DNA from 2 places in the Rhizobium sullae genome. Region 2 is predicted to be linked to the other one. Evidence: predicted binding sites of a transcription regulator. Region 2 holds the regulator's gene; the other holds the start of a gene.
What was found. Region 2 encodes LexA, which represses DNA repair genes until DNA is damaged. Its sites were predicted from a motif close to TGTTCNNNNTGTGTTCNG; they were not measured.
Positions count from the first base shown of each region.

Region 1: N2599_RS00285 (DNA recombination protein RmuC) is a predicted target of LexA. The motif match lies at 1,764-1,781, and genes of this name have one in related genera.

Region 1 is NZ_CP104143.1:57,507-60,921, reverse strand. Features, by position in the region: gene def (peptide deformylase) at 1-16, opposite strand, end outside; gene N2599_RS00290 (globin-coupled sensor protein) at 112-1,608, opposite strand; gene N2599_RS00285 (DNA recombination protein RmuC) at 1,814-3,037, shown strand; gene N2599_RS00280 (ribokinase) at 3,088-3,415, shown strand, end outside.
Region 2 is NZ_CP104143.1:1,798,092-1,801,506, forward strand. Features, by position in the region: gene kdsA (3-deoxy-8-phosphooctulonate synthase) at 1-669, opposite strand, end outside; gene N2599_RS09090 (VOC family protein) at 666-1,544, opposite strand; gene lexA (transcriptional repressor LexA) at 1,751-2,467, shown strand; partial or broken gene N2599_RS09100 (hypothetical protein) at 2,447-3,000, opposite strand; gene gltA (citrate synthase) at 3,324-3,415, shown strand, end outside.

The DNA of each region.
Region 1 (3,415 bases), 1.7 Mb from region 2:
GTGGCTTGATGGTCATGGCGTTCCCATAACCTATCTTTTCCGGCTAGGGAATTATCCTGAAACTCCTGAAGGCGCTTTTTTGCGCAGCCCTCCGGAATTTTTGGCATTCGGTCAGGCTGCGCGGCGGGATGCCGGCGCCTGGCGCTCCTGCGAGCGGATATTGAAGCGCTGCAGCAGCGCCACGAGGGTATCAACCTCCGCGCGCAGGTGACGTGTCTCTGCCGAGGTACGTTCTACCATGCTCGAGTTCTGCTGCGTGATCGTGTCCATGTTGCGGATCGCAATGCTGACCTCGTTGACACCTGTCGCCTGATCACGCGCCGCCGCTGCGATATCTGCGACGAAGCGGTTGATGATGTCGATGCGGCTGATCATATCGCTAAGTGCCTCGCCGGTACTGCTGACGATGCCGACGCCTTCGTTCACCTGGATGGAGCTTTCCGAGATCAGGTTCTTGATCTCCTTGGCTGCATCGGCAGTGCGCTGCGCGAGCTGACGCACTTCCTGTGCGACGACGGCAAAGCCCTTGCCCGCCTCGCCGGCACGCGCGGCCTCAACGCCGGCGTTAAGTGCCAGAAGGTTCGTCTGGAAGGCGATTTCGTCAATGACGCCGATGATCTTGGCTATCTCGGCAGACGACTTCTCGATGCCCGCCATGGCCGACACCGCGCTTGTCACGAGATCCCCTGAGCTCTTCGCCTTCTCCTGCGTCTCGCGCACCGCACCGGATGCCTTCTCAGCGTTTGCTGCGGTCTGGCCAACACTGACGGAGAGCTGCTGGAGCGCAGCGGAGCTCTCCTCAATGCCGGCCGCCTGCTGCGCCGTGCGCATCGCCAGATCGTCGGTCGCCTTGGAAATTACGTCCGTGCCGCTCAAGATTTCGCCGGAACTGTTGCGCACCGATGCGAAGGAGGCGCGAAGGGCCGCGGCGGCGCGGTTATAATCCTCCGCCATGTGCCGAAAATTGGCCGGCAGATTGGCCGGCAACGTTGCTTCGAGATCGCCCTTTGAAAGAGCTTCCAAGCCGCGGCGCAGGTGCTCGAGCGCAATCGCCTGATCGGCTTCGGCCTTGGCTCGCTCCTCTTCAAGCTTGCGCCGCTTCTCTTCCAGCGCATCGAGATAGACAGAGATCGAATAATCCATATCGAGCATACTGGCCTTGATGACCGACGTGAGCTTTTCGGCAAGCGCCTTGCCCTGCTGACGGCCGAAGCGTGACGGCCACTGCTTTTCCATAATGCCTTTGACGAGTTCCGCGATGACGATCGCATAACCGCCGATATACCAGCGCGGTTCGAGCCCGATCCGGGCATGGGCGCTGCCGACGGCGGTAACGCCATTCACATAGCTTTCATCGAAATTGCCCCCGGCGAGGTTTGCCCAGTGATCCTCCTGGCGCTTCTTGGCACCGCCGATATGTGCCTTGTCAGAAAAGAAGCCGGCGACCGCGGGCGTCCTAGCGATCTTTCCATAGAACTTATCCAGTGCGCCGCCGATCAGTTCGCCGATCACCGGCCGCAACTCGCGTATCGTCCTGCGCGCCTCGCTATCGAGTTCGATGAAATCGAGGCGCTGCTTGAGGGCATTTGCGGATTGCTGGCTGGTCATGGTGTATCTCTATCCTGGCGCATGGTGCGATAAGGGTTTGTCTGGAAAGGACAATTCGCAAATATGGTTGAGCATTCGTTAAACTGGGCTGCGATTTTCGGTTGTTTGGTGCCACAGTGCTGCGGCACTTTGCCCCGGAAATTGCGCCGTGGATTTGTTCACGTTTTGATCTAGCCATTGCCGCCGAGTTTGTTATTGTGCGCGAATGAACAACGCTACCGACTCGCTGACGATTTCGCTCGCAGGGCTCAGCCCCGTCATCCTTGCTCTTGCCGGCGGCGCTATTGCGGTTGTTGTCGTGGTGCTCGTGTTTTTGCTGTTCAGGAACGGCAATCTCCGCCGCGAGCAGAATGAGGAGGCAGCGATCCGGGCCGCGGAAGCCGATGCCCGGATGTCCGAGCTTCTGAAGATCCAGGCCGAGATGAAGGGACGCATCTCGACGATGGCTGAGGTCTTCGGCACACGTCAGGCCGAACTCAACCAAGCAATCGGTCAGCGCCTCGACGGCATGTCGCAACGCGTTAACACGACAATCAGCGAACAGACGAAATCGACGCACGAGAACCTTCAGCGACTGCAGGAACGGCTTGCCGTCATCGATGCGGCTCAGAACAACATCCAGACACTGGCGAAAGACGTCGTCGGGCTTCAGGCTATCCTCTCCAACAAGCAAACGCGCGGCGCCTTCGGCCAGTCCCGCATGGAGACAATCGTCGCCGACGGCCTGCCGATGGGTGCCTATGCTTTCCAGCAGACGCTTTCAAACGGCTCGCGGCCGGACTGCACCGTGCGCATGCCGAACAGTGCACCGCCCCTGGTCATCGATGCCAAATTTCCTCTCGAAGCATGGAATGCCATTCGCGACGCGGGCAATCCGGACGCCACCAAACTTGCCTCGCAACAATTCCGCCGCGACATGGAAATCCATATCCGCGATATCTCGGAGAAGTATCTTATCCAAGGTGAGACACAGGAGACGGCATTTCTCTTCGTTCCTTCGGAATCGATCTTCGCTGAAATCCACGAGAATTTCGAGCCGATCGTCCAGAAAGCGCATCGTTCCCGCATCGTCATCGTTTCGCCTTCGCTGCTGATGCTGTCGATCCAGGTCATCCAAGCCGTTTTGAAGGATCAGCGCATGCAGGCGCAAGCGCACGTCATCCAGGGTGAGGTAGCAATCCTGATGGATGATCTCGGGCGGCTTGATGAGCGCGTTCGCAAACTGCAGACTCATTTTTCCCAGGCACAGCGGGATATTGATCAGATCATCACATCCACTGACAAGCTCTCCAAACGCGGCGCAAAAATCGAAGCGCTGGAATTCGAGGGCGGAGGAGCACTCAAGGAGGAACGTGAAAGCGGACCTCCGGCAAAGTCGGTCGAGAGCCGCACCGGGCTTCTTAAACTCCGGGTGGTTGACGAAGAGTGAGCCCATCGGGCAGTGTCCGTCCGCATAAGAAGCATGACGGGAAACCCTTTATGATCACAGTTTTCGGCTCCATCAACATGGACCTCATCGCCACGACCGATCGCCTGCCGAAGCCCGGCGAAACGGTGGCCGGCAACGGCTTTGCAACGGCGGCCGGCGGCAAGGGAGCCAACCAGGCATTGGCCGCGCGACGTGCCGGCCGAGTGGTCCATATGGTGGGCGCAGTCGGCAAGGATGAATTCGCTGCTCCGGCGCTTGCGCTTCTCGATCAGGCAGGCACCCGCCTTGCGGGCGTCAAGCATGTCGAAGGGCCGACCGGAACAGCGCTGATTCTTGTTGGTGGAGACGGCGAGAACATGATCGCCGTCGTGCCGGGCG
Region 2 (3,415 bases):
CTCCCTCTGCCCGCCGGTCGAGCCGCCCTGCCCGCCGGGTTGCTGCACCGAATGGGTGGCATCGAAAACGACAGGGGCGCCCATGGCCGCCATGATCGGCAGCGAGCGCATGTCCGAGACCAGCGTGTTGTAGCCGAAGGAGGCCCCGCGCTCGCAAAGCAGGATGTTCGGATTGCCGGTGGCATTCAGCTTGCCGAGGACGTTCATCATATCCCAGGGTGCCAGGAACTGGCCCTTCTTCACATTGATCGCCCGGCCCGTCTTGGCGGCGGCAACGAGGAGGTCCGTCTGGCGGCTGAGGAAGGCCGGGATCTGCAGGATGTCGACGACCGGCGCGACGGCAGCGCACTGCTCTTCCGTATGAATGTCCGTCAGCACCGGAAAACCGAATTCCTTCTTGAGGTCGGCAAAGACTTCCAGCGCCTTCTCAAGGCCGATGCCGCGCTGAGCGGACAGCGAGGTCCGGTTCGCCTTGTCGAAGGACGACTTGTAAACCAGGCCGATGCCGAGCATTTTGCACAGCTCGCTCAAAACGCCGGCCACCATGAACGCATGCTCGCGGCTCTCCATCTGGCAGGGCCCGGCAATCAGTGACAGCCTGCCGCTGTTGGAAAAGACGACGCGGCCGGCACCTTCGCCGACTGCGACTTCGGAATTCGTATTGCTCATTGGGTCTCCTCGAAGGCGAAGATCGCACCCTGGCCGGGCGCCGGCTTCACCAGGACTCTGTTGTTCTTGCGTGTATAGGTCATCCCGTTATCAGCCAAAAGCGCTTCTGTCACGGCAAGATCGGTGGTGCGGAAAACGATAGCGCTGCCTCTCAGCCCCTTATCTGCGGTTAACGGCAGCGAATCGAAATAAGCCTCCATCCCTTCCGGCGACAGCAGGCTAATCCTGGTATTCGCTGACGCGATCGCCACGCCGAACGGCGTCCGCTCGATTCCCGTCGTAGACACGGCCAACTGAAGAAACGAGCCGAAAGCTTCAGGCTCCGGCGCGCTTAGCACGATCTCCGAGATACCGGTTGCGCCATTCGCATGCTTTTCCAGCGCGCTGCGATCGGCCGGAAAGGCGTTGATGCGCTGGCAGGCGAAGAGGAAGAAATCCGGCACCCGAAGATCGGCGGCAAAGGCAAGCTTGAAAGTCCCCGTCGATTGCGACCCGTCCGGCATCTTGATCAGGCGCGAAAACTCCAGCATGCCGCCGCCGCTCTTTCTCGCCCGCACGAAGTGCGCATGATCGGCGTCCGCGTCTTCCGTGGCGAACACGGCCGCAGAGAATCCGTCATTGCCGCAGCGGAAGCGAAAGGCTTGGTCGCGCGCCACAAAGACGTTTCCGTGCCGCACTGCCTCTTCACATTCCTTCGCGCTAGCAACGCCAAGCGGCTCGAGATAGGTCTTGTCGGAGAAGAAAACGCAGGCATTCACCGTGCCGAAAGGATGACGGCCCTCGGCGGCAACCGTGAACCCCAATCGTCCCAGTCGATCCCGCGCGAGATCGATGTTGGTGACAGGCAGAACAAGATGATCCAGCGGATGCGGCATGGCGTCACGTCTCCGTTTCCTGTGCCGAAAGATGTGTGCCGGGTATCTCGGCATTGCAAGCCGGGCGCCCTATCCGGCAAACAAAAAGTTTCGAAAACGAACACAGTTGAGGGGAAATTTTACGAAAATTTAGGTACTTGCGGAACACATATGGAACATATAGTGTCTGTTCTGGCTTTGTTTCACGAAACTGGGGTTAAACTTCGATGCTGACGCGCAAACAACAGGAGCTTCTCCTCTTCATACATGAGCGCATGAAAGAATCCGGCGTGCCGCCGTCCTTTGACGAAATGAAGGATGCGCTGGATCTCGCGTCCAAATCCGGTATCCATCGGCTGATTACCGCTCTGGAAGAGCGCGGTTTCATTCGCCGCCTACCGAATCGGGCTCGCGCGCTTGAAGTGATCCGGCTTCCGGAAGCCTATAGCCCGAGCATTCAGCCCCGCCGCGGCTTTTCGCCGAGCGTCATCGAGGGCAGCCTCGGCAAGCTGCAGCCTACGGCCGTCCCGCCGAAGCCGGCGAACGAAGGAAATAACAGCTCCGTTTCGGTTCCCGTCATGGGCCGGATCGCGGCAGGCGTTCCAATCTCGGCGATCCAGAACAACACACACGACATCAACGTTCCAGCCGACATGCTCGGCTCCGGCGAGCACTACGCGCTCGAGGTCAAGGGCGATTCGATGATCGAGGCTGGTATCTTCGACGGCGACACGGTCATCATCCGCAACAGCAGTACCGCAAACCCCGGCGATATCGTCGTGGCCCTGGTCGACGACGAGGAAGCGACGCTGAAACGGTTCCGTCGCAAGGGTGCTTCGATTGCGCTCGAGGCCGCAAACCCGGCCTACGAAACCCGCATCTTCGGACCAGATCGCGTCAAGGTTCAGGGCAAACTCGTCGGCCTCATCCGCCGTTATCACTGACCGGCGGCGCATCGCCGGCAAAGTACCGCTGCGCCAATCATAGGCGCGGTGGCGGCTCTTGGGACGATCGAGTTTCTCGAAGGCGGTTGTGATTTGTGCTGCTCCGCTTCCAAAGCGCAATTCAATAGCGCCGGCTTTCCGAAAGGTTTCGCCCGTGAAGGGCATCGCGCCGGATCGGCAGAGCGCAGCCTGACCGGCGCAACGACGATGTCCGCGGTATGGCAAGCAGGACCAAGACAGGACGCATTGTCAAGCACCGTCAGCACGGGCGACCAAAAGCGTCGAGACTGACACGATCGTGGTGCCAATATGCCGGAACTTCGTGCGCAGCGGAGTAAGCAGCGGGAAGCCGGTGACTGCTACCGGAAAGTACCAGCCCGGCAGCCTGCCACGCCGATGTCGCCACCCATGAGGATACCGTCCTTGCGGTCGCGATCCAGATCGAACCCGAAACCGACCACCCTCCATTGCAGCGCGTCGAGCCCGAAGGGCATCAGTAGCATGGCAATCAATCCCGCAGGCATGATGCGGAAATGCGCAGCGTGCTCGTTTTCAACTCCGGCCTGCACCCAGCCCGGCGGCACCTCTTAATACAACCCCGAATGCAGCCAACGGGCGTTTCAGCAACAATAATCGATTGAAAAAAGCCAAAAAAATTGGATTGCCAAAAGCCGAATTAAATCATTGGCTTCCGTTATGCGCCTCCGGCATCGCAGGAGTGTCTAAAAGTTGATACTGCGATGCACAAAATGGCGCCACGGTAACTTGGCATTGGCGCCGTGATCATATAGCTATCGGAGAGGACGCTTAACCCTATGGCGCTTTTATGGCGCCGCCGCCAGTTTGGAGGATCAGCATGACGGATCAAAGCGCAACAATCAAAGTCGGCGACAAAACCGCCAATCTTTCCGTGAAAAGCGGAACGATCGGTCCGGATGTCATCGATAT